Regions from separate parts of the Sphaerisporangium siamense genome, predicted to be linked through region 1. Evidence: riboswitches for the same ligand, from Rfam matches in the RefSeq annotation. Region 1 holds a riboswitch; the other holds the start of a gene.
The links. A riboswitch is a leader RNA that binds a small molecule or an ion and turns the genes downstream of it on or off. The one in region 1 is predicted to bind cobalamin.

Region 1 (7,751 bases):
CACGACCTCGTCGATCGTCTCGATGGCCTCCTGGTAGGCCCGGTCGCCGGGCAGCCGCATCGAGTACGACAGGGAGGGCAGGAACATGCGGAGCGCGACCGCGCGCGCGGCCTTGTCGTAGGCGGGGGACAGGCGGCGCCCGTCCTCGGGCGAGAGCCGCCCGCCGAACAGCACCTTGATCACGGTCTGGTTGACGAGGTCGGCCAGTTCCTCGCCCGCGTCGAACGCCCGTCCCGAGGCGGCGTGGACCTCCAGTTCGCCGACCCGCTCGTCGATGGCACGTGCCATCTCCTCGCCCAGGGAGCCGACCTTCCTGGCGGTCAGGAGCGGCTGGAGGATGCCGCGGCTCGCCTCCCAGGCGGCGCCGTCGTCGAGGATGCTCGCGCCGAGCAACCGCCGCAGGGGACGCCAGAACATCCCCTGGCGCTGGTAGTTCTCCCAGTTGCCACGCAGCACGTGCTGGACGTGGTCGGGGTGGCTGACCAGGTAGACGGGCGTGGATCCCGCCGGGAGACGGACGATCGTCCCGCGGGAACGTCTGGCGAGCGCCGCCAGCGTGTTCACGGGGTCGCGCACGATCTGAGGGAAGAGCCGGTGGAGGGGGACGGTTCGGGCATGCCGGGGGGAAGCGGCGACCGACATCGTGGGGTGCTCCAAGGGTGTGCTGCGGGCCGTGCCGCGTTCGCGTCATGCGTGAAAGGCCGTGAAAGGCCGTGACCGGTTGTGCCGCACGAGGCGGGCGCCCGGAACCGGCGGGGAGGTCCGGCTCCGGGGCCTCCTATCGAGCGCCGCTCACCGCATACCGCGAACGCGACAATTGGTAATTTCGTGCGGCAAAATGCCACATGATCAATGAAGTATCACGATCGCGGACCGCGATCAAGGTTTCGGTCAATAACCACTTAGACCGCCGAAAATGGCCTTTTCCGTACAGTCCGGAATCCAGGGGCGCGATACCCGACGCCGGACACCCCGCGTGGCTGGGCTAGTCTCGCTCCGATCGGTCGGACACCCGGGGAGCTGAGCGTCGTGGAACCAGTGTCGGTGGGTCTCATCGGAGCCGGGCCCTGGGCGGAGGCCGTACACGCCCCCATGCTCGCCGCCGGGCCGCACACGCGGCTCGCCGGGGTGTGGGCGCGCAGGCCCGAGGCCGCCGCCCGCCTCGGGGCCCCGGTGTACGAGCGGGTCGAGGAGCTGTTCGAGGTCTGCGAGGCCGTCGCCTTCTGCGTCCCGCCCGCCGTGCAGGCCGAGCTCGGCCTCCTCGCCGCCAAGGCCGGCAAGGCCCTGCTGCTGGAGAAGCCGCTCGCCGCCGACCTCGACGCCGCGCGCCGCCTGGCCGACGCCGTGGGCGAGGCCGGCGTCGCCTCCCAGATGGTGCTGACCTTCCGGTACGCCCCCGCGACCAAGGACTTCCTGCGGCGGGTCTCCGAGATCGACCCCTTCGGCGGGCACGCCGTGAACGTCTCCGGCGCCCTGCACGAGATCGACTCCCCGTGGCGGCGCGAGCGCGGCGCGATCCTCGACGTCGGCCCGCACGTGATCGACCTGCTGGACGCCGCGCTCGGGCCCGTCATCGGCGTGCGCGCCCACGGCGACCCGCTCGCCTGGACGGGCCTGCTGCTGGAGCACGAGACCGGCGCGGTCAGCGAGGCGTCGCTGTCCATGGCCGCGCACGGCGAGGACGGCGTCTCCCGCGTCGCCGTCTACGGCCACCGGGGCGGCGCCACGCTGACCGGGGACGCCCTCGGCCCGGAGGTCTTCCCCGCCATGGCCGCCGAGTTCGCCGCCACCGTGCGCGCCGGCGGCGGCCACCCGCTGGACGCCCGCCACGGGCTCCGCCTCCAGGAGATCATCGCCGCGGCCGAGGCCCAGCTCGCCTGACCCGCGGTGGTACGCCCGTCACGACCTGGCGTATCCCCTCTGGCCGTTGGTTGATACGGTTCGTGTGACGCGTGGCGTGGAGCGAAGTCCGGTGTGATTCCGGCGCTGTCCCGCAACTGTGAGATCCCCCCGGATCGAGCCAGGTCGCCTCCACCCGCGCCGACGCCGTCAACCCTCGTGGAAAAGGGTGATCCGTCATGACCACGGGTCCTCGTTTCCCGGCAACAGGAGGAACCCACGTGAGGCCCGTACGCACGGTCCTGGCGTGCGCGTTGCTGGGTACGCTGACGCTGGCCGCGTGCGGCCGGACCGACGCCCCCTCAGCCACCAGCGCAGTCACCAGTACGACCCCCGCCCCATCCGCCGGCGCCGCCGGCTTCCCCGTCACCGTCCAGGCCGGCAACGGCCCGGTGACGATCGCCGCCAGGCCCACGAAGATCATCTCCCTGTCGGCCAGCCACACCGAGACGCTGTTCGCGATCGGCGCGGGGCCGCAGGTCGTCGCCGTGGACGACCAGTCCAACCAACCGGCCGAGGCGCCGAGGACCGACCTGTCCGGCTTCAAGCCCAACGTCGAGGCCATCGTCGCCAAGCGCCCCGACCTGGTCGTCCTGTCCAACGACATCGACGGCGTCGTCGGCGCGCTCACCAAGCTCGGCGTCCCGGTGCTGCTGGAGCCCGCCGCCACCAAGTTCGACGAGGTCTACGACGAGATCGCCGACCTCGGGGCCGCCACCGGCAACGCCGCCAAGGCCACCGAGCTCGCCCAGGGGATGAAGGGCCGGATCGACGCGATCGCCGCCGCCGCGCCCAAGGACAAGAAGCTGAGCTACTACCACGAGCTGGACAGCACCCCCTACTCGGTGACCTCCAGCACCTTCCTCGGCCAGGTCTACGGCCTGTTCGGCCTGACCAACATCGCCGACAAGGCCCCCGACCCCGCCGGCGGCTACCCCAAGCTCTCCAGCGAGTTCGTCGTCAAGGCCGACCCCGACCTGATCTTCCTGGGCGACACCAAGTGCTGCGGCCAGTCCAGGGAGACCCTCGCCAAGAGGCCCGGCTGGGCCGGCCTGTCCGCCATCAAGAACGACCGGGTCGTCCCCCTCGACGACGACATCGCCTCCCGCTGGGGGCCGCGCGTGGTCGACCTGGTCAAGGTCGTGGGCGAGGCCGTCCAGAAGGCCGCGGGCTGAGACCGGCGGCCATGGCGACGGCGTCTCCGGCGCGCGCACGGCCGGCGGCGCTCGCGGTGGCGCTGGTCGTGCTCGCGATCTGCCTGCTCGCGGGACTGACGATCGGGGCGGTCGGCATCCCCGCCAAGGGCATGCTGCTCGAACTCCTCGACCGGCTGCCGTTCGTCTCGGTGGACTCGGGCCTGTCGCCGGTCGAGAAGGGCCTGCTCTTCGAGCTGCGCATGCCCCGGGTCGTGCTGGCCGCCGTCGTCGGCGGCCTGCTCGCCATGTCCGGCGCCGGCTACCAGGGCGTGTTCCGCAACCCCCTCGCCGACCCTTATCTGCTCGGCGCCGCCGCGGGCGCCGGCTTCACCGCCACGCTGATGATCGTCCTGGTCCAGGTGCAGGGCCTGGTGCCGATCGCCGCGTTCGGCGGGGCGATCGGCGGGGTGCTGCTGGCGTACGCGCTCGGCAGCACGGCCGGGCGCGGCGGCGGCACGGCCACGCTCGTGCTCGCCGGGGTCGCGGTCTCCTCCTTCCTCGCCGCGCTGCAGGCGTTCGTCCAGCAGATCCGCGTCGAGCAGCTCCAGAAGATCTACTCGTGGATACTCGGCGGCGTCGCGGGCGACTGGTCGCAGGTCCGGCTGGTCGCCCCCTACGCGGTGGTGTCGGCGGTCGTCCTGCTGGCCCACGGCCGCCTGCTCGACGTCATGTCGGTGGGCGACGACGAGGCCGTCAGCCTCGGCGTGGACGCCGCGCGGGTCCGTCTCGTCGTCCTGTGCGCCGCCTCCCTGGCCACGGCCTCGGCGGTCGCGGTCAGCGGCCTCATCGGGTTCGTCGGCGTGGTCGTCCCGCACGCCGTGCGGCGGCTCGCCGGCGGGTCCTACCGCGTGGTGCTCCCGCTGTCGCTGCTCGGCGGCGCCGCGTTCATGGTGCTCGCCGACCTGCTGGCCCGCACGATGCTCGCCCCCGCCGAACTGCCCATCGGCGTGGTCACCGCGTTCGTCGGCGCGCCGTTCTTCGTCGGCATCCTGCGCGCCACCCGCTCGGTGAGCGTGTGAGCGCCCCGCCGAACCCGGTGAACCCGGTGAACCCGGTGAACACCGTCGAGGTGCGCGACCTCGGCGTCTCGCTGGACGGCAGGCCCGTGCTGTCCGGCGTGGGGCTGTCGGCGCGCGGCGGCGAGTGGCTGGCGGTGATCGGTCCGAACGGCGCCGGCAAGTCCACGCTGCTGCGGGCGATGATGGGCCTGGTGGAGGCGAGCGGCGAGGTCCTCGTCGACGGCGTGCCCGCGCGCGGCCTCGGCCCGCGCAGGCGCGCCCGCCTGATGGCCTACGCCCCGCAGGACCCTCTGCTGCCGCCGCACCTGACCGTGTTCGAGTACGCCATGCTGGGCCGCACGCCGTACATCTCCTACCTCGGCCGGGAGTCCAGGAGCGACAGAAGCGTCACCGGGTCCGTGCTCGAACGCCTCGACCTGGCCGCGCTCGCCGACCGGCCGCTCGGCAACCTGTCCGGCGGCGAGCGCCAGCGGGTCGTCCTGGCCCGCGCGCTCGCCCAGCAGGCCCCCGTGCTGCTGCTCGACGAACCCACCACCGCCCTGGACCTCGGCCACCAGCAGCAGGTGCTCGAACTGGTCGACCGGCTGCGCCTGGCCGACGGCCTCACCGTGATCACCACCATCCACGACCTCAGCCTGGCCGGGCAGTACGCCGACGCCATGCTGCTGCTCGCCCGCGGTGCCCTCGCCGCCGCGGGCCCGGTGGCCGACGTCCTCACCGAGCCCCTGCTCGCCCGCCACTTCGGCGCCCGCGTCCGCGTCGACACCGGCCCCGACGGCCGCCCGCTGGTCAACCTCGTCCGCCCGCGCCAGGACGCCCCCGAGCCGGCCTGAGGGCCCCGGGGTACGCTGCGAGCACCCCGCCGTGAGGAGTCCCCCATGCCGCCCCCGCCGTCGCTGAGCCACCGGCACGAGGACGGGGCGCGTCTCGCCTCGCTGCTGTGGGAGTTCGGCCCCGGCCGGCGCGCGATCTCCTCCGCCGTGCTCGGCGGCGGCATCGCCCCCGCGGAATGGGTGCTGAACGCCCAGGTGGTGGCCGGGTACGCGCGCATGGACCCGAGGGAGCACCTGCGCGCGCTGGCCCCGCCCGGCACGGGCGTCGGCATGATGACCGCCGCCTCCGTCGACCGCTACACCCGCGCCGAGGACGGCGGAGCCGAGGCGGTCGCCACCGTCGGCCTGCGCGTGCCCACCTGGGCGGCCTCGCCCGAGGGCGTCCCCGACCCCGAGCTGCGCCCGCAGCGGCTCCACCCCGCCCCCGGCACCGTCAACATCATCGTGGCCCTCCCCGTGGCCATGTCCGACGCCGCCCTGGTCAACACCGTGATGACCGTCACCGAGGCCAAGACCCAGGCCCTCATCGAGGCCGGGTACGCCTGCACCGGCACCGCCTCCGACGCCGTGTGCGTGGCCGTGCGCGCCGAAGGCCCGCGCGAGCCGTTCGGCGGGCCCAGGTCCATCTGGGGCGCCCGCCTCGCCCGCGCCGTCCACCACGCCGTCCTCGACGGGGCGCGCGCCTGGTCGGCCGCCCACGACATCACGCCGTGACGACCGGCCCGGCCGCGCGAGGACCCGGGAGGGCTCAGGAAGGGAACGTCGTGGTGGAGGTGATGCGGTCGATGGCGGTCTGGTCGCACCTCGCGGGCGGGCAGAAGAAGGCGAGCAGCGCGACCGGCTTGTCCTGGCCGCGGCTGACGATGTAGACGACCAGGTCCAGGCGTCCCTGCTGGGCCGGGTCGTTCACCACGCCCGTGAGCCGGAACGCCGGCCTGCCCCCGACGGTGGCCGAGGTCGGCGCCGAGGCGAAGTCGGCCGGCCCCGGCAGCACGAAGCTCAGGCTGCGCTTCAGCGTCTCGGGGGCGTCGGCGGTGCTGATCGTGTCGTTGAGCTCGGCGAACACGCCGGTCGCCCGCTCGGGACTGCTCGCGAGCAGCGCGTTGACGGCCGTCCAGTCCGAGGCGATCGGCACCGAGAACAACGTGTCGAACTCGGCCGCCGCCGGGGAGAACACGGCGTACTCGTCGTTGTGCGTGCGGGACTCCCATGTGCCCGGGTACTCGAACGCCATGGGGGCGGCAGGGGTCCCCGGATACCGCTTGGGGCCCGGCGCCACCGGCGACCCCTGGGCGAGGAGCAGCGCGGCCGCCACCGCCAGCGAGACCAGCACCGCGCCCGCGGCGATCAGCAGCCCGGCGGGCGGGCGGCGCCGCTTGACCGGCGGCGGAGGGCCGGGGTGGGTGGAGGCGCCCGTCTCCGGATACCCGCCCGGGACCGGGAAGCCCGGCGGCACGGTGCCCGCCCCCCGAGCCTGCCCCGGCGGTACGGACGCGGGGACGTGCCCGAGGGAGCCCGAAGCCGGAACGTGCCCTGCCCCGTCAGGCGGCGCGTGGACGTGCCCGGTACCCGGAGAGGCCGACGCCCGGCCCTGACCAGGGACGGAGGCGGCACCGTGCCCCGCGGCGGGCGCGGGGCCGTGGCCGGGGACGGGCCCGTGACCCGCGACAGGGGCAGGGCCGTGGCCCGGAGCGGGGGCGGAACCGTGGCCCGGGAGGGGCGCGGAACCATGACCTGGGATGGGGGCGGGGCCGTGGTCCGGGTGGGAGGTGGGGCCACCCGGCTGGGCGGCGCTCCATGGCGAGCCGGAGGACGCCTGCGCCGGCGTCCCCGGGGGAGGGGTGAACGGCGCGCCCGGGAACGGCGGCCAGGACGGGCGGCCCTCCGGCGGGCTGTGCGGCTCCTCGGCGCTGATCGCGTCCCTGAGCGCGGTCACGAACTCGCGGCAGGTGGTGTACCGCTCGCCCGGCGACTTGGCCAGCGCCCGCGCCATCACCCGGTTGACGGCGTGCGGCAGGTCGGTCCGGTACGGGGTCAGCGGCGGAGGGTCGTGCGAGACGTGCGCGTACAGCAGCGCCAGCTCGGTGTCCCGCTGGAACGGCGGCAGCCCCGACAGCGCCTCGTACACCACGCACGCGAAGGCGTACAGGTCGCTGCGCCCGTCCACGGGCAGGCCGCGGATCTGCTCGGGCGCCACGTACCGCGGCGTGCCCATGAAGTGGCCCTGGCTGGTCAGCCCCGCCTCGGAGAACGTGCTCTTGGTCAGCCCGAAGTCGGTCAGGTAGACGTGCTCGGGATCGCGGTCGGAGCCGTCGGTGACCAGGATGTTCGCCGGTTTCACGTCCCGGTGGACGAGCCCCTGCTGGTGGGCGGCGTCCAGTGCGGAGGCGATCTGGGAGAACAGCGCGTAGCCGCGGGCCACCGGCAGCGGGCCGCTCGCCTGGATCAGCCTGCGCAGGTCGGAGCCCTCGACGTACCGCATGGCGATGAAGAGCAGCTCGTCGCTCTCGCCCGCCTCGTAGATCGGGATGATGTTGGGGTGGTCGATCCCGGCGACCAGGCGCGACTCGCGCACGAACCTGTCGCGGAAGCGCTGGTCCTGGGAGAGCTGCGGCGCCAGGACCTTCAGCGCGACGGTGCGGCCGAGGCGCTGGTCGCGGGCGCGGAAGACCGTGGCCATCCCGCCGCGGCCGATCACCGCCTCCACGAGGTAGTCGGCCACCTGCCCGCCGACCAGCGGCGGCATCGAGAATGCTTGATCGCTCATGCGTTCCCCGCGACTGCCTTTCTCATTGGTCGGTCGG
Region 2 (7,751 bases), 6.2 Mb from region 1:
CAGCCACTGCGCGCCGTACGCGCCGCCGGCCTCCTCGTCCGCCGTGAACGCCAGCACGACGTCCCGCGGCGGCCTGCGCCCCTCGCTCAGCCGCCGGCGCACCACCGCGAGGATCATGGCGTCCATGTCCTTCATGTCCACCGCGCCCCGGCCCCAGACGCAGCCGTCGGCGACCTCCCCGCTCAGCGGATGGTGGGTCCAGTCGGCGGCGTCGAAGGGGACGACGTCCAGGTGCCCGTGGAGCAGCAGGCCGCCCCGGCCGGAGTCCTCCCCTTCGATACGGGCGATCACGCTGGCCCGCTTGGCGTCGCTCTCCAGAATGCGCGGCTCCAGGCCCACCTCGGCCAGCTTGCCGGCGACGTACTCCGCGGCCACCCGTTCCCCCGGGCCCGCGTTGTCCCCTGCGTTGGTCGTGTCGATGCGGATCAGGTCGCGGCACAGCTCGACGACCTCGTCCTCGCCTTTGAACGCGGCCACACGTGCTCCTTAGGTCCGGCTACGGAACTTCCCCTGCCATCCTGGCGGCCCAGCCCGCCCTCCAGCCCCCAGGGCAGTTGCCCCCAGTCTCCACCCTGCACCCCCTTTCCCGGACGAACCCCCCATCCTCCGCCCCCTCCGCCGGCCCGGGGCTTACGAATCGCGGTATGACGCACCGCCCGGAGTTTGCTAACCTAGTCCCGCCGACGAGGGACGACACTCCCCCGTGCAGGCACCACTGTCCGGGTGGCGGAATAGGCAGACGCGCTAGCTTGAGGTGCTAGTGCCCTTTACGGGGCATGGGGGTTCAAGTCCCCCCTCGGACACACTTTGCTACATGATCGCCCGAGCTCAGCTCGGGCGATCACTGTTCTCCGGCCAGCTTCATAGGTGAGGCGCAGCCCGAGCCGCCCGTAGACCTGGGCCTTGTCCTGTGGGTCGGCGCTGCGGAGCGGCCTTCTCATGTCGCCGAGCGTGGTGGTCATGGCCGTGATCTCCTCCTCGGTGAGTCTCTTGGGCATGCTGGTGGTGATCTTGTCGAGCCGCAGTCGCTCGGCGCGGCGGCCGTCGGCGAGTTGGGCCTCGGCCATGGCCCGGTGGTCGATGCCGTTGGCCCGCGCGTACTGCTGCGGGAACACGCACCGGTAGTGCGCCTTGCCGTTGTTCCAGCTTCCCTGCATCCGCCGCTCACAGACGCCGCAGAACAGCAACCCCCGAATCACGTACGGCCGGAGCGTGCGGCGCGGCTTCCGTTCAGCGTCGGCTCGGCGACCGCGACGTTCGCACCCAGGCTCGCCATGCTGGAGACCACTAGCAGTGTCCACGGCAGCACACCGCCTCGGGAACCACGGCGGCTGGACAGATCACGTGCCCGCGTGGACGAGAGTCAGGATGCGGACCAGTCAGGCCCGCGGGGGGTGTCCTGGATGGTGACACCGACGTGGCTCAGGGCTTCGCGTACGGTGTCCGCGAGGTCGTAGGCGCTCGACTTTCGTAGTTCGCCGCGTAAGGCCAGCAGTGGTTCGACCAGCGGGGTCAGCCGTTCACGGGGGTCGCGGAGGTCGAGCGCGGGGGTGAGCCGGGCGATCATTTCGCGGAGGAGCGTGCGTGCCTGCGCGACGCCGTCCTCGTCCTCCTCGGTGTCCGCCGCCCATTCGCTGATCGCGGCTTCGAGATCCAGTACCGCCTGGATGAGCGCGTCGGCGTCGCGCCGGGCGAGAGCGGAGTCGAAACGTGCCTGGCATGCCCGCATGGCCTCCCCCAGCGTCGCGCTCGCGTGACCGGGCTGTGCCGCCGTTGCGAGGCCGGATGGCGGCAGCGGGTCGATGGTGTTCTCGGCGAGCTCGCGAAGCTCCGCGATGTCCAGCTTCGTGCCCGAGCGGAGGACGGTCTGTGCTCCGCCGCGTCGTACCGTCAGCCCGCCGCGCCCGCGTACTTCGGCGGTTCCGGCGTGGAGGTCGAAGATGACGGCGGTGTGCTCGTCGATGCCCAAAACCGCGGCGCCGTCCGGCAGGTCCTTCTCCAGCCGGGACAGCCGCCGCTCGCCGAGGTAGCAGTACCGGGTGTCATGGGTACCGCCTTCGGCATTGTCATAGTGCGGGATCACGGCCGCGATCAGTCCCAGCGGCGCGAGCAGGTCGAGCCCGTCACGCCAGTGCGGCTCGGCGCCGACCTTGTAGATCTCGTAGACCGGGACGGCGGCCACTCCCGCCGTGCAGGCCGCGGCCGAGGCGAGCACCGTCACGCCCCGGGACGGCCGCACTCGGGCCCGCAGGTCGGACGCGACGCCAGTGGCCGTCCACCGGTCCAGGGCGTAGGTGGGGCTGCCGGGGCCGGAGAAGACCCAGTCGGCGCGGCCGAGGGGCTCGCCGGGACGCGCGGCCTCCACGGCCAGCCCGACGCTGGTGGCGAAGTACTTGCGGGCGCGGGCGGAGATGTCGGCGGCGTTCTCCTGGAAGGCGTACGGGGTGTCGAGCAGCGTCGCCCGGGGACGGGGGCCGAGCCGGCGGGCGAGCGAGCGGTGCACCTCCACCATCGTGGGGCTCGTCTCCCCCGAACCCATCAGCGCCAGCACTCCCGGCAGATCGCGCATCCTGCCCGCCTCCCTGCATGACCCACTAAAGCCATGCACACGGGCCGTGCACAACGCAAGTGCAGTGATGCATATAAGCTGCTGTTGCATAGAGCTCGCAACTACAGATCGGAAGGCTCACTCGGGGGAATGGGACGGGAACGCATGATCGATGACAGCGCCGTCCTCCCACCGGTCTCGGTCGAGGTGCTGGCACTGCGCGTCAACGCCTCGGGGACCTGGGCCTATCGCCGGTCGACCACGGCGCCCGTCCCTGGGGAGAGCCCCGACGAGGCCGCCCGGCGCCTCGCGCGCGTGCCCGCCGACGTCCCGTACACCGTCGTGCACTCCACGAGCTGGCGTTACCGGCCGGTGGGCCAGGTCGTGCTGACCTACGCCGTCTGCCCCGACCCGACGCCGGAGCTGCCCGCGATCGAGCTGCCCGTCCTGTGCCTGAGCGCCGGCGCGACCCCGGCCGCTCCCACGCCCGAGCACCTCGACGTCGCCAACGTCGCCGCGCACGCGATCCGGCACCTGGCGTTCCTCAAGGCCACCGACGCCGTCGTGGGCGACGCCCTCGGCGCGCACCCGCGCGTGGGCCGGGCACTGGACGGCCTCGCAGAGGTGGCGGCCGTCGCCGGCCAGCGGTAGACGAGTAGGACGGGTAGGACGGGTATCGACCCGTTCAGGTGCTCGCATCTCCGCCGGAGCCGGAAAGGAGCAGCCCAGATGTCACCTTTGCGGGCTGCGCTCCGTATGCGACCATGGGCGGCGAAAGGCGACGGCGGAACGAGGAAGCCGGTGTGAATCCGGCGCGGTCCCGCCACTGTGATCGGCGAGCGGACTCCGACGAGGCCACTGCCCCGTAAGGGCGGGAAGGCCGGGGCGAGCTTCGACCCGAGAGCCAGGAGACTCACGCGGTCGCCTCCTCGATGAAGCTGGGGCGGATCTCCCCTGAGAGGAAGGCGTGATCGATATGTCCAGGCGATCGTTCTCCTCGCTGCCGCGAGGTGACCGTACTTCGCGAGCCCGCGCGCGCATGGCACTTCTCGCCGGTCCGTGGCCACTCGTGGAGTGGTCCGGCGGCACCGCTCCGTGCTGACGACCGTTCCCCTCGGGAGAGGATCCGGCATGACGGGCAAACGTCCGCTGACTTTGCTGCTCGCGTTCGCTTCGGCCGTACTGGTGACCGGCTGTGGCGGCGCCACAATCGTCGACAGAGCCACCCCTGAAAACGCCACCGCGCCCGGTTTCCCGGTGACGATGGCCAACTGCGGCGTGACCACCACCTACGAGCGGCCGCCGCGGCGGGCGGTGTCGCTGAACCAGCACGCGACCGAGGTCATGCTGGCGCTCGGCCTGGAGAAGTCCATGATCGGCACAGGGTACCTGGACGATCGGATCCTCCCGGAATACCGGGCGGCCTACGACGGGATCAAGGTGCTGTCCAAGGAGTACCCCTCGTACGAGGCTCTGCTGGCGGCCGAGCCGGACTTCGTCTACGGCGGCTTCGCCACCACTTTCGACGAGAAGGAGGGGCGCGGCCGGACCGCGCTCGCCGGCGCCGGGATCGATACGTACCTGAACATCGAGGAATGCGCGTCGACGCCGGTGACCTTGGACATGACGGATCAGGAGATCCGTAACGTCGCCAAGATCTTCGGGGTGCCGGACCGCGCCGAGCGGGAGGTGCGTCGGCTGCACACCACGCTGGACGCCGTCGGGAAGAAGGTCGCCGGAGCGCCGCCGGTCAAGCTGTTCGTCTACGACAGCGGGGACAAGACCGCCTTCACGGCGGGCGGCGCCGGCGTCGGGAACGAGATGATCAAACGGGCGGGTGGAGCCAACCTGTTCGCCGACCTGCCCAAGACGTTCGGCGACGTCTCATTCGAGCAGGTGGCCGAGCGCGCGCCCGAGGTCATCGTGATCTACGACTACGGCGACCAGCCGGTGGAGGACAAGAAGCGGTTCCTGCTGTCCAACCCCGCGCTCAAGGACGTACCGGCGATCAAGAACAAGCGCTTCGCGGTGCTCCCACTGTCCTCCACGGTGCTCGGCGTCCGCGTGCCCGCCGGGGTGGAGTCGCTGGCTCGCCAGATCCACCCCGACCGCTTCCGGTGACGGAGACGACCCGCACGACCGAGACGACCGGCACGGCGGAGGCGACCGGCGCCGCCACGCCGTCCCGGCCGCCGGGCGACGCGAGGCGTGGCCGCAGCCGTCTCCCGTTCACGCTCGTGCTCGTCCTGCTCGGCGGGCTGGCCCTGGTGGCGGCCACGGTCGGCATCTCCGCCGGCTCGATCAGCGTTCCGGCCGGACAGGTCTGGGGGATCCTGCTGCACCGGGTCCACGCCTCCCTTGCCACGCCGACCTGGACACCGGTGCGCGAGACGATCGTCATGGACGTACGGCTCCCCCGGGTGCTGCTGTGCGCCGTGATCGGAGCCGGCCTGTCGGTGTGCGGCATGGCGCTGCAGGCGCTGGTGCGCAACCCGCTGGCGGATCCGATGCTGCTGGGGGTGTCCTCGGGCGCGAGCGTCGGCGCGGTGGCCGTCGTGGTGTTCAACGTGTCGCTGTTCGGGATCTTCTCCCTGCCCGTGGCGGCGTTCTTCGGCGCCCTGGCCGCGCTGGTCGCGGTGTACTTCCTGGCCAGGTCCGGCGGCCGGATGACGACGGTACGGCTGGTGCTGGCGGGCGTGGCGACGGCCGAGGTGCTCTCGGCGGTCGCCAGTTTCCTCGTCGTGACGTCCAACGACCCGCACAAGACGCAGTCGGCGCTGCGCTGGATGCTCGGCGGGCTGGCCGGCACCACATGGGCAGTGGTATGGATCCCGGCCGCGGTGGTCGTGGCCGGGACGGTGGTGCTGCTCGGCCTCACGCGCCCGCTCAACCTGCTGCTGGCGGGCGAGGAGGCCGCCGCGTCCCTCGGGCTGGACGTGCACCGGTTCCGGGCCGCGCTGTTCGTGCTGGTCGCGATGATGATCGGCGCGATCGTCGCGGTGAGCGGCTCCATCGGGTTCGTCGGCCTCATCATGCCGCACGTGGCACGGCTGCTCCTCGGTGCCGACCACCGGCGTGCGCTGCCCGTGGTCGCGCTGCTCGGCGCGGCGTTCCTGATCGTCGCCGACCTGGCCGCGCGCACGCTCATCCGTCCCGAGGAGATCCCGGTCGGCATCCTGACCGCCCTGGTCGGCGGCCCGTTCTTCCTCTGGCTCATGCGGAGGGCCCGATGACGCCCGGCGCCCTGAGGGCGCACCAGGTGTCCGTCGTCGTCAGCGGCAAGGCTCTGGTGCGTGCGGTGTCCCTTGATGTGGCGGCGGGCGAGGTCGTGGGGCTCGTCGGGCCGAACGGCGCCGGCAAGTCCACCTTGTTGCGCACGTTCTACCGGGCGCTGCGCCCCACGTCCGGACACGTACTGCTGGACGGGGACGACGTGTGGCGGATGCCGGGCAAACGCCTCGCGCGCCGGCTCGCCGCCGTGCTCCAGGAGACCGCGGGCGACTTCGCGCTGACGGTGTACGACATGGTGGCCATGGGCCGCACCCCGCACAAGCGCGCGTTCGACGGCGACGACGCCGGCGACCGTGCCATCATCATGGGCGCGCTGGAGCGCCTCGGCCTGGCCGGTCTGGCGTACGCGCCGTTCGACCGGCTCTCGGGCGGGGAGAAGCAGCGGGTCCTCATCGCCCGGGCGCTCGCCCAGCGGTGCGGGACGATGGTCCTGGACGAGCCGACCAACCACCTGGACCTGCGCCACCAGCTCGACGCGCTCGACCTCGTACGCGAGCTGGGCGTGACCGCGGTCGTCGCGCTGCACGACCTCAATCTGGCCGCCGCGTTCTGCGACCGCCTCTGCGTCCTGAACGACGGCGCTGTGGTCGCCCTCGGCACACCCCGGGACGTGGTGACGCCGGCTCTGCTCGCGGAGGTCTACCGCGTCCAGGCCGACGTCACCACGAATCCGGAGACCCGCACCCCGCAGGTGACGCTCCGCGCGAGGTGGACGGAGAGAGGAGTGGTCGCCTGACGGTGCGAGCGGCTGTCAGCCTTGGACGGCGCATCGGGTTGGTGAGGCCGTCACAAAAGGGAGATCAACTCCGGGGATCAGCTCTCCGGGGTCCTTACAGGGGTTCCCGCCACTTGTTCGTAGGCGTCGAGCACCTGTCGGCGCCGGTCGGCCGGGAGCCGGTCGATATAGAGCCGCCCCTCCAGGTGGTCGGTCTCGTGTTGCAGGCAGCGGGCCAGCACGCCGGTGCCGAGGACGGTGATCGGGGCGCCGTGGACGTCATAACCGTGCGCCACGGCCCGGTCGGGCCTGGCGAGCGATGCCCGCTGCCCTGGCACCGACAGGCACCCCTCATCGTGCACGTCCAGGCGGCGGTTTCCGGCGTCGGGCATGACGAGAGTCGGATTGACCACTACGCCCTTCTGGAACTCGTTGTCACCGTCCGGGCAGTGGTAGACGAAGACCTGAAGGTCGACACCGATCTGATTCGCCGCGAGCCCGACGCCCTCGGCCGCGTACACGCTGGCGAACATGTCCTCGACCAGGCGGGCGAGCGAGTCGTCGAAGGCGGTCACCGGCCGGCACGGGCGGTGCAGCACGGGGTCGCCGACAAGGCGGATCGGCAGCACGGTGCCGTGATTGTGAGCGTCCACGCGAAAGTCCTCACATAGCAGCTAGTTGCACAGAATTTGCAATAGCAATTCGCTCGCATTCTCGCAGAGCGGCCGGAGCCGTGCCGCGTGCCTCTCACGGGAAGGAACCAGCGATCGAGATGTCGCTGCCGTGACTGCCGTACACGCACGTGAGCCGAGCCCTACGGTCCTGAAGTCGACGCGCTGGCCGCAGATGCAAGACGGCCGCGCCGACGCGGGCCGCGCCCTCGGCGATGGTCAGGCCGATCCTGGAGCACCGGCCGGCGTCGCCCACAGATGACAGAGCACGCGATCGGACGCCTCATCCCTGACCAGGACACCGACCGGCGCGTACAGACGCTCAGGAGACACCAAGGCCCTCTTTGGCGATACACCCACCTGCCCTACTAATGTAGTTGCGAGTTATGTGCAATAGCAGGACGATCGAAGCTGAGGAGAGACCGATGGGCGAGTACTCGCTTCCCGATATGCCCTACGACTACGCGGCGCTGGAGCCGGCGATCACCGGGGAGATCCTGGAGCTGCACCACGCCAAGCACCACGC

Region 2: it holds a riboswitch for cobalamin, as region 1 does, so the genes downstream of both, BJ982_RS04455 (ABC transporter substrate-binding protein) here and BJ982_RS32735 (ABC transporter substrate-binding protein) in region 1, are expected to answer to the same signal.

What each region holds. Positions count from the first base shown of each region.
Region 1 covers NZ_JACHND010000001.1:7,183,939-7,191,689, reverse strand. The annotation lists gene BJ982_RS32745 (cytochrome P450) at 1-642, opposite strand, end outside; gene BJ982_RS32740 (Gfo/Idh/MocA family protein) at 1,045-1,881, shown strand; cobalamin riboswitch at 1,929-2,051, shown strand; gene BJ982_RS32735 (ABC transporter substrate-binding protein) at 2,121-3,074, shown strand; gene BJ982_RS32730 (FecCD family ABC transporter permease) at 3,086-4,114, shown strand; gene BJ982_RS32725 (ABC transporter ATP-binding protein) at 4,111-4,947, shown strand; gene BJ982_RS32720 (adenosylcobinamide amidohydrolase) at 4,993-5,661, shown strand; gene BJ982_RS32715 (serine/threonine-protein kinase) at 5,696-7,714, opposite strand; gene BJ982_RS32710 (hypothetical protein) at 7,737-7,751, opposite strand, start outside.
Region 2 covers NZ_JACHND010000001.1:957,945-965,695, forward strand. The annotation lists gene BJ982_RS04430 (M20/M25/M40 family metallo-hydrolase) at 1-477, opposite strand, end outside; tRNA gene BJ982_RS04435 (tRNA-Leu) at 718-803, shown strand; gene BJ982_RS04440 (recombinase zinc ribbon domain-containing protein) at 768-1,199, opposite strand; gene BJ982_RS04445 (hypothetical protein) at 1,364-2,569, opposite strand; gene BJ982_RS04450 (hypothetical protein) at 2,714-3,199, shown strand; cobalamin riboswitch at 3,296-3,483, shown strand; gene BJ982_RS04455 (ABC transporter substrate-binding protein) at 3,680-4,669, shown strand; gene BJ982_RS04460 (FecCD family ABC transporter permease) at 4,666-5,781, shown strand; gene BJ982_RS04465 (ABC transporter ATP-binding protein) at 5,778-6,575, shown strand; gene def (peptide deformylase) at 6,653-7,207, opposite strand; gene BJ982_RS04475 (superoxide dismutase) at 7,651-7,751, shown strand, end outside.